2 linked regions of the Acidisarcina polymorpha genome follow. The protein of the gene in region 2 interacts with the protein of the main gene of each other region in a pairwise test. Links are inferred from orthologs where the notes say so. Each region holds a gene or a part of one and is shown on either strand. Other genes may lie near its edges.

Region 1 (4,887 bases), 270 kb from region 2 along the record:
GATGAACTTCGGTCTGAACCTCGGCAAGGCGGCCGGGGCTGGCGTTGCCGGACATCTCCACCTCCACGCCTTGCCTCGCTGGGATGGCGATACCAACTTCATGACCACCACCGCGGAGACGCGAGTCCTGCCTGAGGCGCTGACCATCACCTGGGAAAGAATGCGCAAGGCATTTCTTGAACCGTCCGTTCAAAAGTGTTGATCGCCACCCTTTTGGATCCGCGACTGAATGCGCATCCAATGAATCAAAACTCTGTAGGAATATTTCGAGAGAAGTTCAGCGAGGGCAACATGCCGGGAAGAGCGACAGTTAAGTCTACAGCGAAGCCGCAATCCACACCCGCGGCCAATACTCCACCCAAAGTGAAGGCGAAATCCACTCCGGCCTCTAACCGGCCCGAAGCAGGAGCGAAAGAAGATGAGCACGCAACAAAAGTTGATGCGCCGACGGCCGTCCAACCGGTCGAGCCAGAGGACGCTTACCTTACCGGCGTAAGCCGTTCTTTGCAGCGCCGACTCTTAGGACTCAACGTGCAGGGGTCGCAAGGACAAGCCAAGCCCCACCCTGAGGCAACATCGGCCGGCTTGCACTCTACCGGATCGTTCGCCGATGAGAAGCCGGCGGCGAAGACCAAAAAGAAGTAGTTTGGCTTTGTCCCTGTTGGTCTTAGGGCCGCAATAAGCGGGAGGATTCTGACGGAGTTACGTCCCAGTCCTCTGCTCGTAGTGGGCGGGTGTCGAGTGCCAGCGATCCGATGCTCTCAAGCTCAGCGGTCTGCGCCTCGATGCCTAATTCCCTGAGTTTCCGCGCCTGCGCAAAAACTCCGCCGCGGCCTTCGACTACATTGACCAGGCTATCGAAGGCCTTCCCTGCCTTGCGGATCCCGTTACCCACTTCAACAAGATATTCGTGGGTCTTACTTAATTTTTTGTAAAGGTTCAGTCCGGCTTCTTGAATACGCACGGCGTTGTCCGTGATCTCGCTCTGCTGCCACCCGATCGCGACGGCCCGAAGCAGCGCAATCAGCGTAGTTGGAGTCGATAGGACTACATTGGCTCTGGTCCCGTATTCGATCAGGCCGGGATCGCCCTCCAGCGCGGCGCTGAAGAGGGCCTCGCTGGGCAGGAAACACACGATGAAATCGGCCGAACCGCTAAAGCGTTCGAAGTATCTCTTCTTCTGCAAGTCTTCGATATGGCGCTTGACCTGGGCCGCGTGCTGCCGAAGTTTTTCCCGGCGGCTGTCGGCGTCAGGGGCCGCGAGCGACTCGAGAAAGGCCACCCAGGGCGTCTTGGCATCGATGACGATGCAGCGTTTGTTGGGCAGGTTGATCACTACGTCCGGGCGCACCGATCTGTCGGCTTCCCCTTCGCCAGCAAGATGCACCTGCTGTTCGAAGGTGCAATGCTCCACCATGCCTGCGAACTCGATGCAGTTCTTAAGCTGCTGTTCTCCCCAGTTGCCCCGGGTATTCGGCGCCCGCAGCGCCTGGACCAGATTGCCCGTCTCTTTGCGCAGATCGCTATGGCTGCTCTGGATGCCTTCTACAAGCGTCTTGACTGCAGCGTAGGCTCCCTCTCGCTTGACTTCGAGATCCTGGGTCTCTTTCGCCAGCGCCTCGAGCGTCTTCCGCACCGGTTCGAGCAGATTTGCGATGGCCGTCTCTTTCTCTTCGAGTTTTCCCTTGGCCTCCACCTGCTGGGCGCCAAGCTGTTCCTTCGCGAGCAGCAGAAAATCCCTGCTGGTGTGGCTTAATACGTCGCTGGCGAGCCCCTTGAAGCTGGCGTGTAAGGCCTCCTGGGCGTGTGCCAACGAACCCTTTTCCGCAATCAGCCGCTCCTCCAGCTTGGCAATTTCTATCTGGGACTCACGAAATTTCTCCTGCAGCAATTTCCCGTCTTCGGCGAGTAGTGCGAGTGAAGCTTGTTGAGAGGCGATCCGCCCTCGTTGGCTCAACCAGCCCAGCACGTAACCGGCAACAATCGAAAGCAAGAAACCAAGAAGCAGGACCGGCAGGGAAACGAGCATACTCCTATCCTTCCACCGTCTTGGCATCAACGCCAGCGCAGCCGGAGGAAAACTCCGCTGGTTTGTCCCCTGGTTGGCTTTACACTACCTTTCGTGCTCAGTAGACTTGGAGTTTCGGGGTTCGCTCCTCGAGGCAGCATGGTGTCACGAGCAAGACAATCGGGTCCTGCTCCGCCGTCGAGATAAACCTCGCCAGCCGGCATCTCGTACACTTAAGGCATCCGCTTTTCGGTGATTGCAGTTCTTATAATTTGACAGGAGAAGACATGGCAGCAGCAGTGGAAGAAAAGGTTAAACAGATCATTGTCGAGCAGCTTCAGGTGGATGAAGCGGAAGTGACCCCCAGCGCGTCGTTCCAGGAAGATCTCGGCGCAGATTCGCTCGATGTCGTTGAACTAGTCATGCAGTTCGAGGAAGCCTTTGATCTCGAGATTCCCGATGAAGATGCTGAAAAAATCAAGACGGTGAAAGACGCGACTGACTACATCGAGAAGAATGCGAAGGGCGGTAAGTAGCTTTGTCAAGGAGGGTAGTTGTAACCGGTATTGGGCTGATCTGCGGAGTTGGCAACACCACCCCCGAAGTCTGGACCAATCTGCTAGCTGGCAAAAGTGGTATGGCTACAATTACTGCTTTCGACACCACCGATTTTCCGGTCACCTTCGCCGCCGAAGTAAAGAACTTTGACCCTCTCAAGTTCATAGAAAAGAAGGAATCGCGCAAAATGGGCCGGTTCATCCATTTTGCCTTAGCCGCGACCGCCGAGGCGATGGAATCATCCGCGCTGAAGGTCACACCGGAGAACGAGGAGCGGGTCGGTGTCCACATCGGCTCCGGGATCGGCGGATTCGACGTCATCGAGCGTGAGCACAGCAACATGCTGCGAGGCGGCCCCCGCAAAATTTCGCCGTTTTTCATCCCCGCCGCGATCATCAACCTCGCAGCCGGCAATGTCAGTATTCGCTATGGGGCCAAGGGGCCGAACGAGGCTACGGCCACCGCTTGCACCACCAGCGCGCATGCGATCGGGGATGCTTACCGGCTAATTCAGCGGGGAGACGCCGATGCCATGATCGCCGGGGGCGCCGAAGCAGCGATCACGCCGATGGGCGTTGGCGGGTTTGCCGCCATGCGCGCACTCTCAACCAGAAACGAGGACCCCGAGCACGCCTGCCGTCCGTTTGACAAAGACCGCGATGGCTTCGTGTGCGGTGAGGGCGCGGGCATTCTCATCCTTGAAGAGCTTGGATTCGCCCAGGCCCGAGGCGCAAAAATATTGGCCGAGGTGATCGGGTACGGGATGAGCGCCGATGCTTTTCACATCACCGGAATGCCTCCTGAAGGCGAAGGCTGTTTTCGCGCTATGCGCAACGCCATCAAGAGCGCCGGTATCGAGCCTGAACAGATCCAGTACGTTAACGCTCACGCCACCTCAACTCCATTGGGCGATGCACTCGAGACCGCCGCGTTGCGCAAGCTTTTTGGCGAACACGCCACGAGCCATAAGCTGCTCGTCAGCTCCACCAAGTCGATGACCGGCCACCTGCTGGGCGGAGCCGGAGGTCTGGAAGCAGGCATCGTCATCCAGGCACTGCTGAACCAGGTTGTGCCCCCGACCGCGAACCTGGTCGACCCTGACCCGGATTGCGATCTGAATTATGTTCCGAACAAGCCGCAGCAGGCCGAGGTCGAGATCGCGCTCTCGAACTCGTTTGGCTTTGGCGGCACAAACGGATCGCTCGTCTTTAGACGCTGGAGCGAATAAAGCACGTCTAAAGCGTTCGCGAACCGATAGAGCCCTGGCGGAGACCGATGCAGCGGTTTCGCCGGTTTGCCCGTCTTCCTCACTCGGTCATCCCTGAAACGCAGCGAAGCCGACGCTGACCATCGTAAGCAATATCCACCAGCCGACAACTGCCACTGCCGCCGATCCTCGCTTCACCTTGGCCACGATTGAAGAGCCGATGATCAAGAGAACAACCGTCCAGATGGTGAAGACATCGAGCGAACTGCCAAGCGAGAGCAGCCATTTCGGACTGTCGGTCGGCAAGTAGTAGCCGAGGTTGGTTCCCACCGGATTCTGCAACTGAAAAGACTCGCCACTGAGACCGGCATAAAGAACGATGATGCTGAGGACGGACTTGATCGACCCCGGCAACCCTGCATAGACGAAGACCGCAAAGATCTGACGGTATTTTGCCTGTCCGCCGAAGCCGAAGTTTAACGTCCCCAGCAGAACAGCACTTGCCAATACCCAATAGAAGAGGACGAAGACAGGAAACGCATACGAAATGTATCGATAGCTTGCCACCATTCTGCTGCGGACAACGGGGCGCTGCTCGACTGGGGCGTTGTTAATCTGGTCGGCTTGCGATGTGTTGGTCTTCAAGGCGTTTTCGAGCACCTGGTCCCAACCCACCCGCTTTTCGACGGCAAAGACGAAACCGTAACCGATGACAAGCATGATCAGGAATGGAAACCACCAACTCTGGTCCCTCAAGATGTCCGTAAAGGTCTTAGTGGGAGCGATGAAGGTATCGATAACCCTGTCTCCCTGGCTGAGGGGACGAGTGCTTAATCCTTCCCCTGCAGCTGCGGTTGCTGGAGTGCCGATTTCAGTCATAAGTCTCCTGGGAATCAGTCGCACAAACGGATTTGCTTCGCTCGACGCATGTGGTCATGGCGGCCGCCGCATCTTTGGCGCGATTGTACCCCGGAACCGGCCTGGCAAATCGGAATTCTTTTCGTGTCTATGAAGCTGAGGCAACCATCATGTCCAGGCGTCGTGCCTCAGGGTTGACAGCCTGACAGCCGCTGCACCCTCTCGCCTGCCGCCTCGAGCCTCGTCCGTTGTCAAC
Region 2 (4,689 bases):
CCATTCATCAATGTATGCGGGGTGGAAGCCGGACGGAGGTTCGCCGTATCTGGTTGACGGCTTCAGGGGGCCCATTTCGCAAACTGCCGCTGGCCCAGTTCGCCGACATCACCGTCGAACAGGCGCTGAAGCATCCAACGTGGAACATGGGACGGCGGATCACAATCGACTCAGCCACCATGCTGAACAAGGGACTCGAGGTGATCGAAGCCTGCCGCCTCTTTGATCTTCCGGCGGCTGAGGTCAAGGTAACCATTCATCCGCAGTCTACGGTGCACTCTTTGGTGGAGTTCATTGACGGAAGCATCCTGGCGCAGATCTCGGTGACGGACATGCGGCTGCCGATTCTGTATGCAATGACTTACCCGGAGCGCATCGATACGGGTGAAGCCGAGGGTCTGGGGTTTGACATGACCAGGCTGGGGCAACTCGATTTTGAACAGCCGGATCTGGAGCGTTTTCCGTGTCTACGGCTCGCCTATGAGGCGGCCGCCAAGGGAGGCGCGCACTGCATTGCGCTGAACTCCGCCGATGAAGTCGCGGTCGAGGCCTTTCTGGCTGGCGATATTCACTTCCTGGACATCCCGCGTACAATAGAGGCAGTGCTTCAGGCGACTCCCGAGTCCCATCCGGAGACGATCCAGGACGTGCTAATGCTTGATCAGGCGGCCCGCCAGACTGCTCACGCGAAGCTCTCCGACCTTTCGCTCACGGGGGCAAGCCGGACATCTTCGGGATAAACGCGGCTTCGAGATAAACGCGGCAGCGACCCTCTGGTTGCACAAATTCATTGTTAAAAAAGCAGTTAAGGTCTTCTAAGAATGCCCTTCGCAATTACCGCCACTCTCTCCACCTTAGTCGTGCTCGGCATCATGGTGCTGGTGCATGAGTTCGGTCATTTCATAACGGCGAAAGCTTTTGGTGTACGCGTCGAAGTCTTCTCGATCGGCTTTGGCAAGCGGCTATTCGGATTCCGGCGCGGCGACACCGACTACCGCATCAGCCTGGTTCCGCTAGGCGGCTATGTCAAGATGTCAGGCGAGACTGCCGGCGATGGAGTTCCGACTTCAACTTCCGGGGATGCTGCCGCCACCGCGCCTGATCCCGGCGATTTCTCGGCGCATCCACGTTGGCAGCGCATCCTGATCGGCTTGTCTGGTCCATTCTCGAATTTCGTACTGGCCTTTCTGCTGATGACTGGCTTGTACATGATGCACAACGAAGTGCCTACATTCTATTCGCAGGCCGTGGTTGTTGAGATGGTCGCTCCGAACTCACCGGCGTCTAAGGCCGGAATACTGCCCGGCGATCGCATCGTTCGCTTCGATGCCGAGCAGAATCCCACCTGGGAGCAGCTGGACATTCGCGCCGGACTGGACGCGAACACCACGGTTCCAGTGGCAGTCGAGCGCGATGGGAAGGTCATCCAGACCAGCATTACCGTCCAGAATACGGGAACGAGCGACGAGTTCGATTCGAAGACGCTCGGGTTGCTGCCGCAAGTGCAGGGGCATCCGCTGAAGGTGCAAGCGGTTGAGCCTTCCATGCCGGCAGCCAAGGCAGGGCTCAAAGCCGATGACGTGATTGCCTCGGTGGATGGGCATCGGTTTACGTATGTCGGGTCGATGCTTGCTTATCTTCAACAGACCGCCGGCAGGTCAGTCGACCTCTTGATCCAAAGGGGAAGTGAGACCTTGCATATCCCGGTGCAGCCGGCGCTTGCCGACGACGGTACCGGACACAACACCTACCGGCTGGGATTTTTGCCCGCGCCTCCGCCTTACACCGTCGAACAACTTTCGCTGCCCGAAGCAGCGCGGCGCTCCGCCAAGACCAATTTGCAGTATTCGGGGTTGATCGTAGAGGTGCTGCACAAGCTCTTTACCCGGCGCTCGGCAGTCCAGAACCTCAGCGGGCCGATCGGAATCGCGCGTCAGACGGGCGAGGCCATTTCCATGCCCGGCTGGCAGCCGATTATCGGCCTGATGGCCTTGATCAGCCTCAACCTTGGCATCTTCAATTTGCTGCCGATCCCGATCCTGGATGGCGGCATGATTGTTCTGCTCTTGATTGAGGGCATCCTGCGGCGCGATCTCAACCAGGAATTTAAAGAGCGCGTCTACCAGGTTGCCTTTGTCGTGCTGATTCTTTTTGCTGCATTTGTCATGTTCAACGATGTCACCAAGTTGCCTATCTTCTCGAAGCTGAAGCCTTAAGGTCTTTATGCCCGGCGCCCTGTGGCGCCCGGGCATGAATCTTCTTTCTGCACAAAATTCTCCGTCCCGAGTTCAACATGACCGATGGAACTGCGCCTTTCCGCACTACTGTCCGCGTCCGTTATGCGGAGACTGACCAGATGGGGGTCGTTTATTACGCCAATTACCTGGTCTGGTTTGAAATTGGCCGGGTCGAATTTCTTCGCCAGCTCGGCTTCGACTACAAGCAAATGGAGGTTGCGGACGACTGCATGCTCCCGGTGGTCGAGGCGATCTGTCGATACAAGGCCCCCGCTCAATATGACGACCTCATCGTCATCGAAACCAGAGTGACGGCGATGCGGACCTCGATGCTTAAATTTTCCTACGAAGTCTATCGCGCGGAGACGATTGACGGAACTCCAGTCGCGGGGAAACTGCTGGCCTCCGGCGAAACCTCGCACGTCATTGTCGGGTACGGCATGCAGAAGACGGTCTTGCCGGAGAAGTACGCGAGCGTGATTCGGGCGACGCTGGGTCCGTTAGTCGACGAAGAGAATCTTCCCACCATCCCAGGAGTGGATTGAAGATTCATCCGTGAGATGTTTCGACTGGTACTGAAGTGATCCTCCCTCACGACCGCAGGTGTCCATACTGATGCTAACGATCTGGGCTAAGTGGTCATCCTCGCCGAGGTAAATGGAACCCTAAGTCGGTAGTACTTCTAGCCCTTACCTGGGTAACTCTAATGGAAACGTAGGTAATTGCTAAGTTACTTTAAGGTTAATGGCTGGGCATCAGAATACCTCAGGATCAGCCTTAGATCCGATAGACTTTGCTGGAAGGTAACAGGGAGAAGGTTACATTTGGGTGCCGCTACCCTGCGGGTAGCGGCACTCTACGTCTTCCAATTGGGACTCCGGCGCCCCGTAGGATCCAATACTCAATGGACTAACTTTACGATCGAACCGCCTAGGTCTCAAGGCGCTGAAAGTATGTAGTTAGATGAGTAAGTCAACCCTACTGGGAATAGTTCGCGTAAAGATAAATACATTCTTCTCTATGCAGAGACTTTTGCATTGCCTATAAGAGACGCAAGAGAAACGGACTTGGCCTCTTATCAAGTTTAGGGGCCTATCTTTCTCCTTAGCGAGCGCGAGTTGCGTCCCGGGAACGAAATGAGGAGTTTCGAATGCAATACAGATCCATGCACCTCGTCGGTATGGAAACCCGAGCTCAGCTCGAAGCGATCGATAAGGTCGGCAATGGGGTGGTGGTTGCCTTTGATGACGGTCAGACTGCTTTTTTTTCTGCCGCTCTGCTCCATTCCATGTTGTCGCAGGCCAAGCCTATCAAGAAGTGCAGCGAGGACTAGCCGGGAGCCGCAGCCAGTTAGTTCTTGTGCTCTTGCGCGTGGTTCCTCAATCTTGACTTCTTGTCCTGAACCGCTTTAGCTCAGCCTGGGCATTTAGGCAACTTACGGCCATAGGCTGCCAGAACAAGCTCCTGTGAGCAGGAGTGAGGGGTGGATAAGAACGTCGACAGTCCTAAAGGCCCGAAGCCATCCGTGGCAGGTAAGCTACCACTGCTTTACCGAGCCTTCGAGACTCGCGGGAGAATAGAGCGGAGCCGAGGCGCTGCTCCTGCGAGAGGCTTTCGGAGACTCCGAGTTTGCCATCGCATGAACCATCTGCAACAGCGGTCCGAGACCCGTTCCTTTCCGGTAAAACGCGTCAGCAGCGACACCGTCCGGAAGGGCGTCATCGAAATAGGAGCCGCCGCTCATGGCGATGACCTGAATGGATGGAAACCGGCGTCGAATCACCGAAAGGAGTTCAGGTCCCGGGATGTCGGGCATGTTCAAGTCGGAGATCAAAATTCCTGGCACTGCCGAATGGATCTCAGCAAGAGCGCAGGCTCCATTCCTCGCCGACCGTACATGGTGGCCAAGATGCTCCAGGATTTGCACCAGGGTTGTATTGAGGGTGTATTCATCGTCGACCACCAGTATCTTAGCTCGTACCTTGGCTGTCATGACTACTCTCTTCAGTTCTTGAAGGGGCATTCTGATGAAGTGTAGCCTGTGATCGGGATCAGTTCTGTCCTCTTTGGCTCACAACTTAGAAACTTTAGCTAAGGAGCCCTTGGCTAGGGCTTTATTGCGAAGATGCAACTGGGCATCAAAGATGGATGGCTTCTCCGCGTTGTCGTCGGGCATCTTGTCATGGAGAATCACGTTTAACAGTGATTTGTGGACGCGGATGCGGCCGTTGTATTCGACAAATCCCAATTTACGGAAACGGTTCATAAAGAAGCTGACCCGGGACCGAGTGGTGCCGATCATCTCCGCAAGCGTTTCCTGGGTCACCTGAGGAATCAGTGTCTCAGGCTCTCCCGGTTTGCCAAACTCCGCCATCAGCAAGAGAATCCTTGCGAGTCGTTTTTCACTTGAATTAAACAGCTGATCAATCAAATCCTCCTGAGTTCTCATGCT

The links. Proteins that work in one complex are often made in the same cells at the same time.
Region 1: the proteins of ACPOL_RS01975 (region 2) and ACPOL_RS00870 interact in binary tests that used the Escherichia coli proteins (3 or more experiments, as listed by UniProt). The link is inferred for Acidisarcina polymorpha from one-to-one orthologs.

The regions. Positions count from the first base shown.
Region 1 is NZ_CP030840.1:176,712-181,598, forward strand. What follows is about bases 1,002-3,919. They hold ACPOL_RS00870 (acyl carrier protein), read left to right. Parts: upstream 1,002-2,295; coding sequence 2,296-2,544; downstream 2,545-3,919. Other genes in these bases: ACPOL_RS00865 (DNA recombination protein RmuC), read right to left, coding at 1,002-2,029; fabF (beta-ketoacyl-ACP synthase II), read left to right, coding at 2,547-3,794; ACPOL_RS00880 (YIP1 family protein), read right to left, coding at 3,882-3,919. Also shown: ACPOL_RS00855 (HIT domain-containing protein), read left to right, coding at 1-202; ACPOL_RS00860 (hypothetical protein), read left to right, coding at 241-645; more of ACPOL_RS00865, read right to left, coding at 668-1,001; more of ACPOL_RS00880, read right to left, coding at 3,920-4,652. UniProt on the Escherichia coli protein: Carrier of the growing fatty acid chain in fatty acid biosynthesis.
Region 2 is NZ_CP030840.1:443,232-447,920, reverse strand. What follows is about bases 1,318-4,037. They hold ACPOL_RS01975 (acyl-CoA thioesterase), read left to right. Parts: upstream 1,318-2,293; coding sequence 2,294-2,782; downstream 2,783-4,037. Other genes in these bases: ACPOL_RS01965 (response regulator), read right to left, coding at 3,775-4,037; ACPOL_RS01970 (hypothetical protein), read left to right, coding at 3,388-3,570; rseP (RIP metalloprotease RseP), read left to right, coding at 1,318-2,216. Outside these bases: ACPOL_RS01985 (1-deoxy-D-xylulose-5-phosphate reductoisomerase), read left to right, coding at 1-740; more of rseP, read left to right, coding at 822-1,317; more of ACPOL_RS01965, read right to left, coding at 4,038-4,230; ACPOL_RS01960 (Crp/Fnr family transcriptional regulator), read right to left, coding at 4,309-4,689.